DNA from 2 places in the Geomicrobium sp. JCM 19055 genome. Region 2 is predicted to be linked to the other one. Evidence: a T-box and tRNA genes for the amino acid it is inferred to sense, from the RefSeq annotation. Region 2 holds a T-box; the other holds one or more tRNA genes.
What was found. The T-box of region 2 lies ahead of tyrS (tyrosine--tRNA ligase). A T-box ahead of a tRNA ligase gene usually reads a tRNA of that ligase, here a tRNA-Tyr.
Positions count from the first base shown of each region.

Region 1 (7,731 bases), on a different contig from region 2:
TGTGAGTGTTCGCTTTGAAGATATTATTGGGGAAAGTCCGGCAATTGCAGGTGCGAAGAAAATAGGCAGAAAAGCGGCAGTGACCGAGGTGCCTGTATTGCTAACAGGAGAAACAGGGGTTGGAAAGGAACCTTTTGCTCATGCGATTCACCATAAGAGTCATCATCAGAAAGGTCCGTTTGTTGCAGTGAATTGTGCTGCCATTCCAGAAAGCTTGTTTGAGTCGGAGTTGTTCGGCTATTTAAAAGGAGCATTTACTGGGACGCGTGCAGAAGGAAAAGTGGGGAAAGTAGAGCTTGCAAACGGGGGGACGTTGTTTCTCGATGAGATTGGTGACATGCCCTTTGAATCCCAGGCGAAAATCTTACGTGTATTAGAGACGAAGCAAGTGGAAAGGGTGGGTGGTTCGACACCTGTTCACGTAGACTTTCGCTTAGTTGCAGCGACGAATCAAGACCTTAAAGCGAAAATGTTGCAAGGCACATTTCGAGAAGATTTGTATTATCGTTTGAACGTAATTCACATTGAAATTCCACCGCTAAGAGAACGGAAGCAAGACATTCCATCATTGATTGCTCATCATTTGAAACTCCGTGAACAAGAAGGATTTCAGAAGAAAACGCTCACGAAAGCAGTGTTGGAGCGCATGTTTTCGTATAGCTGGCCAGGTAATGTACGTGAATTGTTTCATTACCTTGAACGGATGTATGTTCTTTCTGAGGGGCCCATTATTAATGAACAAGATTTGCCGAAAGAGTTGCTGCAGCGTACGTTCATTCCGGCGTCATCGATGACGCCACCCACCTCTGATCAAGAACTCATTTACGAGGCACTTAAGGAAGCGAAGGGTAACAAGTCTGAGGCGGCAAAGCAATTAGGGATTTCTAGAGCTACGTTATACAACAAGTTGGCTAAGTATGGTCTTTCTGTTTAATAAGGATCGACAGTGTCTATACATTTAGACATTTTCAACTGTGCGATGCCTTGTTTCGCCGTATTTAAATGTTGGCACAGACTTTGCTTATTAAGTATGGAAAGGAGGCCATTCATTTGATGAATTCGAGCATGCTTTTTGGAGGAACTCTTGATGACTCTTCGTTCAGTCCGGAAGAACGTACGAGTGAAGAGCAAATGATCATAAAGACAGCAGAGCAGTTTGTTGAGGGTTATCCCTTACAAAACCCAGAGAAGACGGAGCAACAAGACCAATCTTGGATAAAGACGTGCTTTCAGGCTGCTGGTGAACTTGGTTTACAAGCAGTAGAGGTACCGGAGGCATACGGGGGATTAGGTCTTGGCAAGCGACTATCGGGTGTCGTTGCAGAACAAGTTGGGAACGGCGGTGGATCATTTAGTGTATCGTTTAACATTCATGTGGGGGTAGGGACGACTCCATATATGTATTACGGTACAGAGTGGCAAAAGTCGATGTACTTACCGAAACTTGCTTCAGGAGAATGGATTGGTGCCTATGCATTAACGGAGCCAGAAGCAGGATCAGATGCGTTAAATGGGAAAACAAAAGCGGTCTTTGATAAAGAGAAGAATGTGTATCAGATCACTGGTGAAAAGCAATGGATTACGAATGCTCATGTAGCGGACGTATTCATTGTATTTGCTCAGACTTCAGAAGGGATGACTGCTTTTATTGTGGAACGCACGATGGAAGGCGTTTCAATCGGACCAGAAGAGAAGAAGATGGGGATCAAAGGTTCATCGACAGCGACACTTCTTCTTGATCAAGTTGTTGTGACAGAAAAGCACATTTTAGGAGAGCTAGGAAAAGGTCACAAAATTGCACTCAATACGCTAAACTTAGCTCGTTTGAAATTGGCGTTTAATAATATTGGTGCAGCGAAGCGAGCGTTACATTTGGCAACCACGTATGCGACGGAGCGCGTTCAATTTAAAACCCCCATTGCGTCGTTTACGTTAATCCAAGAGAAACTTGCAGAAGTGACTTCGGCGATCTATGCAATTGAGAGTTATGCGTACCAAACGGCAAGTCGTTTAGATGAAGCTCTTCAGTCAGATGGGGATCACGATCACTCAAGTGTGTTGGCATTGTTTATTGCAGATTGTGCCATGTGTAAAACAATTGCTTCTGAAGTGTTGGCATTTGCAACAGATGAAGCGGTACAAATCCATGGTGGTTATGGGTATATGCAAGAATATGAAGTTGAGCGTTTATACCGAGATGCGCGGATTAATCGTATTTTTGAAGGGACGAATGAGATCAATCGTCTTGCTGCAGCAAAAGCAGTATTGAAACGACAAGTCAATGTATCGCATGCAGAAGATGAACAAGGACAATGGATCGTTGCTGCTGAGATGATTTATACGCAAATGTTGAAAGCGCTTACTGACAAGCCTGAGCAACGTGAGCAAGAAGTTCTAAGGTGGATCGCAGATGGGTACGGGACAATTTCAATGATGAGGTCTTCGTATTTACGATCCAGAACAAAAGAAAGTGACCAGAAAAGGAACATTACGCTAGTCGTACTTGAAGAAGGATTCCAACAAGTGCAAAGCATCGTGCAACGTGTCTATCAAGCTATTGAACAACCAGCGCAGGAATTGAAACTGAATGTACCGACTCCAAGCAACGTGATGAAGGTGAAGCGACACATTGCAGAACTCGTTATTGATCGTAAACGCTACACAACGTGAAGGGGGAATTGAAAATGAAAATCGGATTTATTGGACTTGGGAATATGGGTTATCCGATGAGCAGGAATCTACTCGATTCTGGATACGACGTGTACGGATTAGACTTAAATCCGGAAATGGAGCGACGGTTCGAAGCACTCGGTGGTCAAGTCGGACAGTCGGTTGAATCGTTAGCGAAGACGTGTGACGTAGTGATGACAAGTCTACCTTCAGTTGTTGCGTATGAACATGTGTATTTGGCAGAAGATGGTTTGATCCGTCACGCAGCGCCCGGTGTACTTCTCATCGATACGAGCACGGTTGCTCCAGAGAACAACGAAAATGTAGAAAAGGTAGCCAACGACTACAATGTGCGCTTTTTGCAAGCGCCCGTAAGTGGCGGGGTTGTCGGTGCTGAAAACCGGACATTAACGTTTATGGCAGGTGGTAAAGCCTCAGTCTTTCAGGATGCTAAACCGATTATGGATACGCTCGGTGCAAACGTATTTCATATTGACGAAAAAATCAGTAGTGGCACGATGACAAAGCTTATTAACAATTTACTCATCGGGTTTTATACGGCTGGTGTGAGCGAGGCTGTTGCGCTTGCGAAGAAACAAGGAATGAACTTGGATGGATTATTTGATGTGATGAATGTGAGCTACGGTCAAAGTCGAATTTATGAACGCAACTATAAAACGTTTATGGCAACGAAGGATTACAACCCGGGCTTCACGCTTAGTCTCCTTCGAAAAGACTTAGGTTTTGTAAAAGAAACGATGGAACAAGTGGGGCTCGACCTGCCGGTGACGAATGTGCTTCTAGATGTGTACGAGGAAGCCGAAGACGCAGGCTATGGGGAAAAAGATATGGCGAGTTTGTATGAACATGTTGGCAAACAAAAAATTACATTTCAAGCAAAACGAGAGGAGTCAACGTCATGACAAAAACCATCCGCAATTATATTAATGATCAGTGGCAAGAATCCGTAGGTGGACACCTTGAATCTGTGCCGAATCCTGCAACAGGTGAGGAAATTGCGAAAGTGCCAATCTCAACAGCAGAAGATGTAAATTTAGCGGTTGAAGCTTCAAAAGAAGCGTATAAAACGTGGTCGCTCGTACCTGTACCTGAGCGAGCAAGACTCATGTTTCGGTATTTGCACTTGTTAAATGAAAACAAACAAGAATTAGGAGACATTATTACGCTTGAAAATGGTAAGACGTTAAAAGACGCACACGGTGAAGTGCAACGAGGGATTGAGGTTGTTGAACTCGCGACTTCGACCCCGAACTTAATGATGGGAGACGCGTTGCCGCGCATTGCTGGAGGGATTGACGGTTCAATCTGGCGCTATCCCCTTGGCGTTGTTGCTGGGATTACGCCATTTAATTTCCCGATGATGGTTCCGTTGTGGATGTTTCCGCTCGCAATTGCGTGTGGCAATACGTTTGTACTGAAAACATCTGAAAGAACACCGGTTCTTGCCGAGCGGCTTGTTGAACTGTTTTACGAAGCTGGATTTCCAAAAGGGGTATTAAATCTTGTGCACGGGGCAAAAGATGTCGTCAATCGAATTCTCACTCACCCTGATATCGAAGCGATTTCGTTTGTTGGTTCAGAGCCGGTAGCTCGAATTGTTTACGAAACAGGCACCAAGCATGGAAAACGAGTCCAGGCGCTTGCAGGTGCAAAAAATCATGCGACGGTACTTGCCGATTGTCAGTTAGACAAAACTATTGAAGGGGTCATTGGTTCTGCATTTGGAAGTAGTGGAGAACGTTGTATGGCTTGTTCTGTTGTTGTTGTCACTGAGGACATTGCAGATGAATTTATTGATGAGTTAACGAAACGGACGAAAGCCTTAACGGTTGGTGATGGTCACGATGATCAGAACTTTGTTGGTCCTCTCATTCGCGAATCCCATAAAGAACGAGTACTTGGCTATATAGATGACGGTGTTCGTTCAGGTGCCAAGCTACTCGTAGATGGGAGAGAAAAAGGGGATCAAGTAGAGGCGGGTTATTTTGTCGGTGCTACGTTATTTGATCATGTGACTCAAGAAATGAAGATATGGCAAGATGAGATTTTTGCACCGGTGTTAAGTATCGTTCGCGTAAAAGATCTTGATGAAGCGATTGAAGTTACGAATGCTTCCTCATTTGCAAATGGTGCGGTCATTTATACGTCGAGTGGGAAGTCTGCTCAGACATTCCGCGATCGAATTGATGCAGGGATGGTCGGCGTGAACGTAAATGTTCCAGCACCGATGGCGTTCTTTGCATTTGCAGGAAACAAAGCATCGTTTTTCGGTGATTTAGGAACGAATGGCAAAGATGGCGTTCAATTTTATACGAGGAAAAAAGTCGTCACGGAACGTTGGTTTTAACAAAAGAAGCGTGACCTGACATCATCGTCCAGGTCACGCTTCTTTTCTTTCGTTACGCTTTAAAATAAGAATCAACGAGTTCATCGTCTACATCTTCAAGCGTTGGGTAGTCATAATTCGGTGACTGATGCTTTTTTATTAACACAGCATCGACACCTTCATAGAAGTCATTGTTACGTAAGAAGTTCATTGCGACGACAACGTCCATATTCAACGTGTCTTCAAGTGAGCGGTGGGCATAGTCGAGCATGTACTTATGAGTAACCTTTAAAGAAACCGGTGATTTGGAAAGAAGGATGTTCGCATGCTCATCACCGAATGCATCGCCACGACCACGCAATTTGGCAACAATATCTTCAACAGAATATAAGTGGAACGTGCCATCAATGTCATTTTGCAATGCTGCTAGTTCTCCATGAGGTGGCTCTGCTGCAAGTGAACCAATTAGCTCGTCCAGTTTGTGGTCAGCTTCTTCAACATTCGTCCAGTCGTAATCGACAATTTTTTTTGTTCAAGCACATGAAGGTCTTCTACGTAGAAGTCAGCCGCTCCGATGTAAAGAATGTCAGCAGCTCGAATGGTTTTTGCGGTCAACGCCAAATACATTCCTGTATATCCAGGCGCTTGATTTAAGAAATGAACGCCCCCGACGTCAGGAAAGAATGCAATGTTCATTTCAGGCATCGCCCATTTTGTATTATGCGTAACGATGCGGTGGCTCGTTCCTTGAGTAAGCCCAACGCCACCGCCCATCACAACGCCGTTTAAAAGCGATACAATTGGTTTTGAGTAGTTTGCAAGTAGGAGATCAAGCTCATATTCATCGACGAAAAACTGCTTCGCATTATTAAATTGTTCGTCACCTTCTTTTGCAGAGGCGAGCGTTTTAATGTCTCCTCCTGCACAAAACCCTTTTTCACCGCTTCCCTTGAAAACGATTACAGAAATAGCTTTATCATTTTGCCATTGCTTTAGTTGTTGTAGCATTGCAGTAACCATGTTGTTCGTAATGGAGTTTAATGCTTTAGGTCGGTTAAGCGTAATGATCCCTACGCCAGTTGTCGTTGTAGAAAACGTCACTTCTGTCGTTGTCGTTGTCAAAGTAATCCTCCTCAAGTTTGTGTTCGAAAATGTACATTGGTGCATTTTCGACAAAAGCTTCTCGTATTCCTGCATTCATTATTGGGGATCATACGAAAGAATCAAGTGATTTACCTGTTTTCAAAAACAAAACAGTTGCTTATAACGTCGTTAAAAGCCTATACTAATAGGGGTTTCCGGGGTTGAAAAATTTTCTTTAAAAAGTTTTTAAAAACCTATTGCTTTTTCTTTGAGAAGATCATATAATATTATTTGTCAGCAAGAGACACACCAACGAAATGGCCCGTTGGTCAAGGGGTTAAGACACCGCCCTTTCACGGCGGTAACGCGGGTTCGAATCCCGCACGGGTCACCAATTTAACTTATATCGATGACTTCCCAGCAAAGCCATTTGCTGGTTTTATCATTTGTGAATACTGGAAGATCATTCCATTTTTAAGATGGAGGGGTAGCGAAGTGGCTAAACGCGGCGGACTGTAAATCCGCTCCCTCAGGGTTCGGCGGTTCGAATCCGTCCCCCTCCACCATTTTCATGCGGGAGTAGTTCAGTGGTAGAACACCACCTTGCCAAGGTGGGGGTCGCGGGTTCGAATCCCGTCTCCCGCTCCATTGATTTTTATTTTTAAGTATGATAGGATACATAGTATCTTAAATGCGGGTGTAGTTTAGTGGTAAAACCTCAGCCTTCCAAGCTGATGATGTGGGTTCGATTCCCATCACCCGCTCCAATTACATAACTACTAAGGGCAGAACATCATGTTTTGCTCTTTTTTTATTGTATTTTTATTAAGATTAAAGTGGGCAAAATAATTCATGCTAAAATAAAACGATTGGACGAAAAAAATTCTAGCGCTTTTTTTCAAATTTGTTGAAACCATAACGATTGGAAAAGCGTAATCATAGAGAACGGACACAAGGCGGGGTTTGCATGGATGATTGGCTAAATCAATGTATACGAGAAGTTAAGGCAGGAGAGACGGAAGCTTTTGCCCAAATTGTTGATGCGTACAAAGATAAAGTGTATCAAGTGGCTTATCGAATGGTCGGGAACGCACAAGAAGCGCAAGACGTTTCGCAAGAAGCATTCATCCGTGCGTATACGAATATTGAGCGCTACGATGTGAATCGGAAATTCTCCACGTGGCTATTCCGCATTGCGACGAATTTAAGCATCGACCGACTTAGAAAGAAGAAGCCAGACTTTTCTTTAGACGCAGAAGTGAATGGCGCAGAAGGCTTGATGGTTACGCCCAACTTGCTGCAACAGATGCACTTCCAGATGAGCAAGTTGTAACGCTCGAGTGGCAAGCTTCCATCCAAAATGAAATTGATACGTTGCCACCGAAGTATCGAGCTGCAATTATTTTGAAATATATGGAGGATTTGTCGTTACAAGAGATGAGCGAAATTCTTGATCTTCCAGTTGCTACGGTGAAAACGCACGTTCATCGAGGTAGAGAAGCACTACGTAAAAAGCTAAAAAAAATGGTAACAAAGGGGCGTAGAAGGTTATGAGCTGTTTGAAACACAGCGATTCGATTCACCGTTATTTTGATGGTGAGATGACTCAAATTGAGCGTGAACAGCTCTAT
Region 1 covers NZ_BAXL01000007.1:81,180-88,910, forward strand. Annotated here, with positions in the region: gene JCM19055_RS07790 (sigma-54-dependent Fis family transcriptional regulator) at 1-934, shown strand, start outside; gene JCM19055_RS07795 (acyl-CoA dehydrogenase family protein) at 1,054-2,670, shown strand; gene JCM19055_RS07800 (NAD(P)-dependent oxidoreductase) at 2,685-3,593, shown strand; gene JCM19055_RS07805 (CoA-acylating methylmalonate-semialdehyde dehydrogenase) at 3,590-5,038, shown strand; gene JCM19055_RS28935 (enoyl-CoA hydratase/isomerase family protein) at 5,091-5,540, opposite strand; gene JCM19055_RS28940 (3-hydroxyisobutyryl-CoA hydrolase) at 5,483-6,139, opposite strand; tRNA gene JCM19055_RS07815 (tRNA-Glu) at 6,420-6,494, shown strand; tRNA gene JCM19055_RS07820 (tRNA-Tyr) at 6,582-6,666, shown strand; tRNA gene JCM19055_RS07825 (tRNA-Gly) at 6,674-6,748, shown strand; tRNA gene JCM19055_RS07830 (tRNA-Gly) at 6,794-6,867, shown strand; partial or broken gene sigW (RNA polymerase sigma factor SigW) at 7,068-7,654, shown strand; gene JCM19055_RS07840 (anti-sigma factor) at 7,651-7,731, shown strand, end outside.
Region 1: it has a tRNA-Tyr gene. The T-box ahead of tyrS (tyrosine--tRNA ligase) is inferred to sense a tRNA for this amino acid. The anticodon was not compared.

Region 2 (7,731 bases):
GTACTGGTGTACAGCTGACCCAGGTTGGGTGACAGGAACATCTTATGGTATTTTTGGACCTTGGTTAAACGGAGTTACAAACGTGGTTCGTGGAGGACGTTTTAGCCCAGAAGATTGGTATAGTACCATTCAGAAATACAACGTAACGGTTTGGTACAGTGCCCCTACAGCTTTTCGTATGCTCATGAGTGCTGGAGAAGATGTAATTAAGCAGTATGACCTTTCGAGCTTACGTCACGTTCTTAGTGTAGGTGAACCGTTAAACGCAGAAGTCGTTCGTTGGGGAGCGGAAGCGTTTGGTCAACGCATCCATGATACGTGGTGGATGACAGAGACTGGCGGCATGATGATTACGAACTTCCCGGCAATGACAATTAAGCCAGGGTCAATGGGGAAACCTTTCCCGGGTGTTGAAGCAGCAATTATTGATGATCAAGGGAATGTACTTCCTCCGAACCGTATGGGTAACCTTGCCATTAAGAAAGGTTGGCCATCGATGATGCGCAAGATTTGGAAGAACGAAGAAAAGTATCAAAGTTATTTTGAAATCGACGGTTGGTATGTATCTGGTGATTCTGCGTACATGGATGAGGACGGTTATTTCTGGTTCCAAGGGCGAGTGGATGATGTGATTATGACTTCTGGGGAGAGAGTTGGCCCGTTTGAAGTAGAAAGCAAGCTCGTTGAACACCCTGCAGTCGCTGAGGCGGGTGTAATCGGGAAGCCAGATCCTGTTCGAGGAGAAATCATTAAAGCATTTGTTGCATTACGTTCAGGCCATGAAGTCAGTGACGAGCTAAAAGAAGACATCCGTGTGTTCGTGAAGAAAGGGCTTGCAGCACACGCTGCACCTCGTGAAATTGAATTCCGTGACAAACTACCGAAGACGAGAAGTGGTAAGATTATGCGCCGCGTCTTGAAAGCTTGGGAATTAGATTTACCAACAGGTGACTTGTCTACAATGGATGATGATTGATAATCACGAATAAAACCGCACCCCCGAGGGTGCGGTTTTTTATTTTACGTATCCGTTGTAGGTGGATCGTCTGGTTCAGGTTCAGGCTCAGGTTCAGTTGGCTCATCGTCACCGTCATCTCCATTAGGAGGTGTTTCTTCTGGTGGTTCCGTGTCCTCACCGTCCCCGTTGTCGCCTTCGCTAGGAGCTTCTTCTTCTGGAAGATCAGACTCTGGTGGTTCCTCTTCTTCAATAGGCTCATCAGGTTCGGTTTCTGTGACTGATGAAGCTCCTGACTGACGTCCTAATGTATCTACGGCAGCTACATAGTAACTTTGACCAGATGAAACCCCTGAGTAGCTCGTTGTTGTGTTGCCTTTTACGCTAGCGACATGTTCGCCACTCGCTGTATAAATTCGATAGCCGACAATATCTCCTGCGCCATGTTGGGCCCAGCTAATCGTACCGCCGCTCGAGCTAACACCTGTTACTTCAGATGGATTCCCATCTACGATTGGGGCATCCCGTTCTGGAACGAGGTTACCGCTTAAGCTTTCTGGCAAGTAGTTACTAATGTCAACACCACTAAAGAATGTAGAGTTAACGGAGAAGCCAGTATCTGTAAATTCACTCGGCGTATCGTCATACGCAAGATAGCTTTGACCGCTAATTGTAACGTATCGAGTGCCACTTAAGGAATCGTCATATTCTGTTGGTAAATGGGCGCTGTTAAAGAGGTCTGTATTGACGAGACCTGCATCATAACACGCTTGTGACGGAAGCAATCCACTTACTCCACAGATCGATTGACGAACGATACCATCGGGTTGTGAAAAGCGATCATCCGTAAGAACTGCATCAGAATCAGCTTCAACCGCAGCGTTCATTAGTGTCGCCCATAAGCGTTGATTCCGAGGCGCGTAATCGCCTTGTAGCGATCGATGCTCAGAATAACCGAGCCAGACGCCAAAGCTTACTTTAGGATTCATGCCGACAAACCAATAGTCGTACGTATATTGAGACGTTCCGGTTTTACCAGCCCAATCGCCACCAAAGTTCGTAAGCCCAGGAATTCTAGATGCTGTACCGCTTGAAACGACATCTCGCATCATATCAATGGCTAGGTACGCCGTTTGCGGCGAGAACACATCGGTTTGTTCTGATTCATGTTCATAAATAATTTCACCGGTATGAGTCTCAATCCGGTCAATCATGTAGGAATGATTTCGAGTTCCCCCAGTTGCTAGCGTAGACAGCGCATTCGTGTTCTGTTCTACCGTTGCAGTAAATGAACCGAGTGCATAGGATTGCAAAAGATGATCTTCTTGTGGTCTGTATCCGAGTTGTAGAAGTTCATCGTACGTTTCTTCTTCAGGCAACTCCCATAACGTTCGCACAGAAGGGGTGTTTCGAGAGTTTGTAATCGTATCTCGCACCGATGGGATGCCTGCATAGCCACCGCCAAAGTTGCTAAACGTTCCACCGCCACGGTAATTTGTCGGTACGTCTGGAACAACAACACCAGGCTGCACGATACCTCGCTCCATTGCCGAAGCGAAAGGCATTAACGGTTTTACCGTTGAACCGACAGAGCGCCTCGCTTGCGTAGCAAGGTTAAACGATTCTTCTTCAAAGTCACGACCACCAACAAAGCTTAAAATGGCGCCAGTTTCATTATCTTGCATAACGGCACCGACTTGCTCGATGAGTCCATCATTCGAATTCGACCGAATAAATTGCCGTTTTCAACAGCTTCTTCCATGGCATCATAGATGTCTTTGTTAATCGTAGAATGAATGCGATACCCGCCTAATCGAAGTTGGGTCTCAGCTCTGGCGTAATAATCACTGCGAATGGATTCACGTTCTTCTGATTCGTACTCACTTAAGTCAACGCCATCTTTTTCCAAGAAGTAATCACGTAAGATTGGAATCGCACGTCGTTCCAATTCATTCGTAATGTACGGATACCGTTCAAAGCTGTTGCGAGGTGCTGAGTCTGTGAAATCGCTGACAATGTCATAGTCTCTCGCTTCTTCGTACTCTTCTACGGTAATCATACCCGCATCGACCATTCGATAAAGAACGGTATTCATTCGACTAAGACCCGCCGTGAGGTCTTCTTTTAAATCTCCATTCCCATCAAAAGGTGTGTACGAAAATGGATTTTGAGGAATTCCTGCAATAAACGCAGATTGCGGTAAATTCAATTCAGAAGCCTCAACGTCGAAAATGCCGTTGGCAGCTGCTTGAATTCCAGCAATCTGAGTCCCCCCTGCATTGCGTCCGAAAGGAACGATATTTAAGTACGCTTCTAAAATGTCGTCTTTATCAAGATAATTCTCAAGACGCATGGCGATCATCATTCTCTTGCCTTACGATCAAAAGAAACTTCACTGGATAGCATTTGATTTTTGACAATTTGTTGTGTGAGCGTACTTCCTCCAGTTTGCATGCCAGTGTCTACAAACTCTTGGAATGTCGCTCGCATGATTGCTTTCGGAACAATTCCATTATGTTCATAGAAGTATTCATCTTCTGTAGAAATAAGTGCTGCTTGTACATAGTCTGAAACGTTTTCAAGTTCGACTTCCCGGCGCTCTAATATAGAAGGAAGCTCACCTAAGTAAACGTCATTGGCAAAGTACACTTCACTCGTTTCTTCATAGTTGTACACTTCTTCTTTCATTTGTGCTTCTGTATATTCAGGTTCTCCTTCAACGAGAGAAACAAAATATCCAGCCCCAGCTGCTCCTACAAAGGTTGTTCCGAGTAGTAACGTGACGGTTATGATAATAAATAAATTCCATAGAACTAAACTTGTCAAATTAATACGTTGGATATACCGTTTATCGCGTAAAGAATCAAGCCAGTTATTCAATTGCTGAATACGAGACTTCATCACTCACCTCCATACAAAATCACGCATATTATAGCATACTTTTTAACATACTAATCAACAGCTCTAGTACAAATTCGATAATGTTAGACATTTTCCTGTTACCGATTTCCCGTTAGTTTTCCATAAAGGCGATAGAGCATACAGTTGACATGATGAATTCCTCGTGATATAACATGAAGCATCGCTATAACATAAAAGTCATGACGGTAACGAAGTAGTTTAGCGCTTATTGGTACAGAAAGTCGACGGTTGCTGTGAGTCGATCCAAAACGTTAAATGAATTACATTGCCCGAACTTTCCCGTAAGTGAACGTGAACTCTGCGTTAAAGAGCCGAGTGGAGAATAGAGATGCTATTCTCAACAAGGGTGGTACCGCGACACGTTCGTCCCTTTTTTTGGGGGTGGCGTTTTTTTTATGTTTAATTTTAATTAGGAGGAAGTTACATGTCAGAGCAATGGAGCTTAACACCAGAACAAACCGAGCTTGTGGACCGTCAAGTGGAAGATTTGATGCGTGGCATCGTTGAGATCGTCCCAAAAGAGGCATTTCGAGATAAAATTGCTAAAAGTGTCGTTACAGGTAAGCCACTAAATATTAAATTAGGTATGGATCCTTCAGCACCTGACGTACACATCGGTCACACGGTTGTGCTACACAAATTACGTCAGTTCCAAGAATACGGTCATCACGTGCAAATGTTAATCGGGGATTTTACCGGACGAATTGGAGATCCAAGTGGAAAGTCAGAAACGAGAAAAGTTCTCACGAGCGAACAAGTTGCAGCAAACGCACAAACGTACGTGGAGCAATACGGTAAGATTATTGATATGGACAAAGCGACACTCTACTACAATTCTGAGTGGTTAAGTAAATTAAACTTTGAAGATGTAATTCAGTTGTCGGGGAACTTAACGGTTGCAAGGATGCTCGAGCGTGAAGATTTTAATAACCGTTACAAAAACAATTTACCGATTTCAATTCATGAATTTTTCTACCCATTAATGCAAGGGTATGATTCAGTTGCGATGGATACAGATATTGAAGTGGGCGGTACGGATCAGACGTTTAACTTAATGATGGGGCGCCAACTTCAAGACGCATACGGCAAAGAAAAGCAAGTTGCCTTGACGCTTCCATTAATTGAAGGGCTAGACGGCGTACGTAAGATGTCGAAGTCATTGAACAACTACATTGGCATTGACGAAGAGCCTAACGAGATTTTTGGTAAATCAATGAGTATCCCAGACGAATTAATGATTAAATACTACAAGCTTGCGACTGACATTCCATTAGAAGAAGTCGAAGCTCTTGAAAAAGGATTAGCGGACGGTTCAGTCCATCCAAGAGATGCAAAGCAAAACCTCGGGAAACACTTTGTTGAAATGTACCATGGCAAAGAAGCGGCAGAAGAAGCGCAACGTTACTTCCAAACGGTCTTCACAAAGCGCGCGCTCCCAGAAGATTTGCCGGTCGTGAAATGGGAGAAAGATCGTGAAATTTCACTGATTGACCTTCTCGTAGAATTGAACATGATGCCTTCTAAAGGTGAAGCGCGCCGAATGATCAAAAACGGTGGCGTGAAGATTAATGAAGAGAAGCAAGAGGATATTCAAACGACAATAACCGTAGAAGACGAGATGATCGTTCAAGTCGGAAAACGTAAATTCGCGAAACTAACCGTATAACACACGGGGGACAGTCCCCCAGCGCTTTAACGTACCGGGGGACTGTCCCCGGTGCGTATTTTATGGTAAATTGTAAGAATAGATCGACAAAGCTATTATTTAGGAGTGAGACGAATGTATAACAAATCATATTTTAGTCGCTTAGGAGAATTTAAAGAACTTGCTCCGGCTGCTTTTGAAGCATTTATGGCGTTTGATCAACAAGCGCTACGAGAAGGTCAATTAGATGGGAAGTTAAAGGAACTCATCGCTGTTGCTGTTGCCCATACGACGGGGTGCCCTTATTGTATTGAGCTGCATGTAAACCAAGTGAAGCAAAAAGGAGCAACAAAAGGTGAGATGGCAGAAGCTGTGATGGTCGCAACAGCACTAAAAGCAGGCTCAGCGATTGCGCATAGTGTAAATGCGTTAAACGCGTATGATGACTTTACTGAAGATTCGCTTTATGAATCTTCCTACTTTAAACGATTACCAGAGCTAAAAGAGCTTAGTCCTGGCGCGTTCAAGACCTTTATTGAGTTTGACCAAGAAGCGTTAAAGCCAGGTGCACTCACGAAGAAGGAAAAAGAATTAATTGCAATTGCGGTCGCGCACACGACGGGATGTCCGTATTGCATTGAACTGCACACAGATGGTGTCAAAAAAAAGCAGGAGCATCAAAAGAAGAAGTAGCAGAAGCAGTGATGGTTGCGACTGCGTTAAAAGCAGGTTCTGCACTCGCTCACGGCGTCAACGCTTTAAATGCGTACGATTCATAAAAATTCGCATTAACCTTGAGTACGATCCGTAAACGTGTTAGAGTTACTGATTAGTACGGCAAGTCAAACACACATACGAAGGATGGGTAACGGAAGCGTTGCCCTTCTTTCGTGTATATAGGGAATACAAAAAAAAGAAACGCACACGAAAACTTTTCGTGTGCGTTTCTTCAATCTATCCATTGAATTAAAACGTTCGCTTACTTCGGTAATGGTGCATTTGGTGAAAGTAACTTCCGTTCAATGAGCTCGTCCCAAAATTGTGTAGGAATCGTTTCTTTCATTGCATCTAAATCTTCTTTTATTCGTTCCGGTCGAGTTGAACCTGGAATGACGGCTTCAACGGCTGGGTGAGCGGTTGAGAATTGAAGCGCTGCAGCTTTTAAGCTCACGTTAAAACGCTGTGCGACCTCGTTTAGTTGTTGGACGTGCTTTTTAATTTCTAGTGTTGCTTCTACATAATCAAAGTGTTCTCCACCTAGCAAGGCGCCAGAATTGTATGGACCACCAATCACAATTCCCATGCCTTTCTTTTGAGCAGTCGGCATCATTCTTTCTAACGCTCGTTCGTGTTGCATTAATGTATATTGTGTAGCGGATAAGCTTAAATCAGGATGAGCATCTTCAAGCTCCATTGCCAGTTCAATTGGCACCGTTGTGTTTACACCAAGTCCCCAGGAGCCAATGACCCCTTCATCACGGAGCTGAGTGAGTACACGGAATGCACCGTTTCTCGCTTCATCAAATTTCGTAATCCACTCATCACCATGAAAATCTGGTGAAATGTCATGAACGTAAACAATATCAAGGCGATCGGTTTTTAAACGCTCTAGACTTTGTTCAATGGAACGTAACGTTCCATCTTTTGTGTAGTCATCAATCACATTATTTTTACGACCGTGTTCAAATAACCCTTTGCCATTTTCTGTTTTTTTCGTCAGAGATTAGACGACCGACTTTTGTGCTTAATACATAGTCATCACGATTATAATTAGATAACACTTCACCTAAGCGAATTTCAGACAACCCAGCACCGTAAAGTGGGGCAGTATCGAAATAACGAATGCCGTGATCCCAGACGGATTGAACCGTTTCCATCCACTCTTTCTCTGGTATATCACGAAACATGTTTCCAAGTGGTGCAGTACCAAATCCAATTTTTTTTCTTTTAGCGTTAAGCTCATTGCTAAGGTTCCTCCCTCAAAAACAGATATCTTTCATTCATAACCTGAATGAGTACAGTTTAAACATTGATTAAGGTGTTAGAGCTTTCAGCAATTTGCTGTTTAGCATAACGAAATAGATAAATATAAAAAAAGCCCCCTTAGGATGTTGATCAACCAACATCCTAAGGGGGCTTTTAACATAACTCTGTAATCTAGGAAGATTAACGAGAGTACCACTCAACGATTAACGCTTCTGTGATTTCA
Region 2 covers NZ_BAXL01000010.1:100,000-107,730, reverse strand. Annotated here, with positions in the region: gene acsA (acetate--CoA ligase) at 1-976, shown strand, start outside; gene JCM19055_RS26365 (penicillin-binding transpeptidase domain-containing protein) at 1,021-2,640, opposite strand; partial or broken gene JCM19055_RS26360 (transglycosylase domain-containing protein) at 2,610-3,643, opposite strand; T-box leader at 4,048-4,251, shown strand; gene tyrS (tyrosine--tRNA ligase) at 4,302-5,543, shown strand; gene JCM19055_RS10330 (carboxymuconolactone decarboxylase family protein) at 5,658-6,215, shown strand; partial or broken gene JCM19055_RS10325 (aldo/keto reductase) at 6,502-7,429, opposite strand; gene rpsD (30S ribosomal protein S4) at 7,689-7,731, opposite strand, start outside.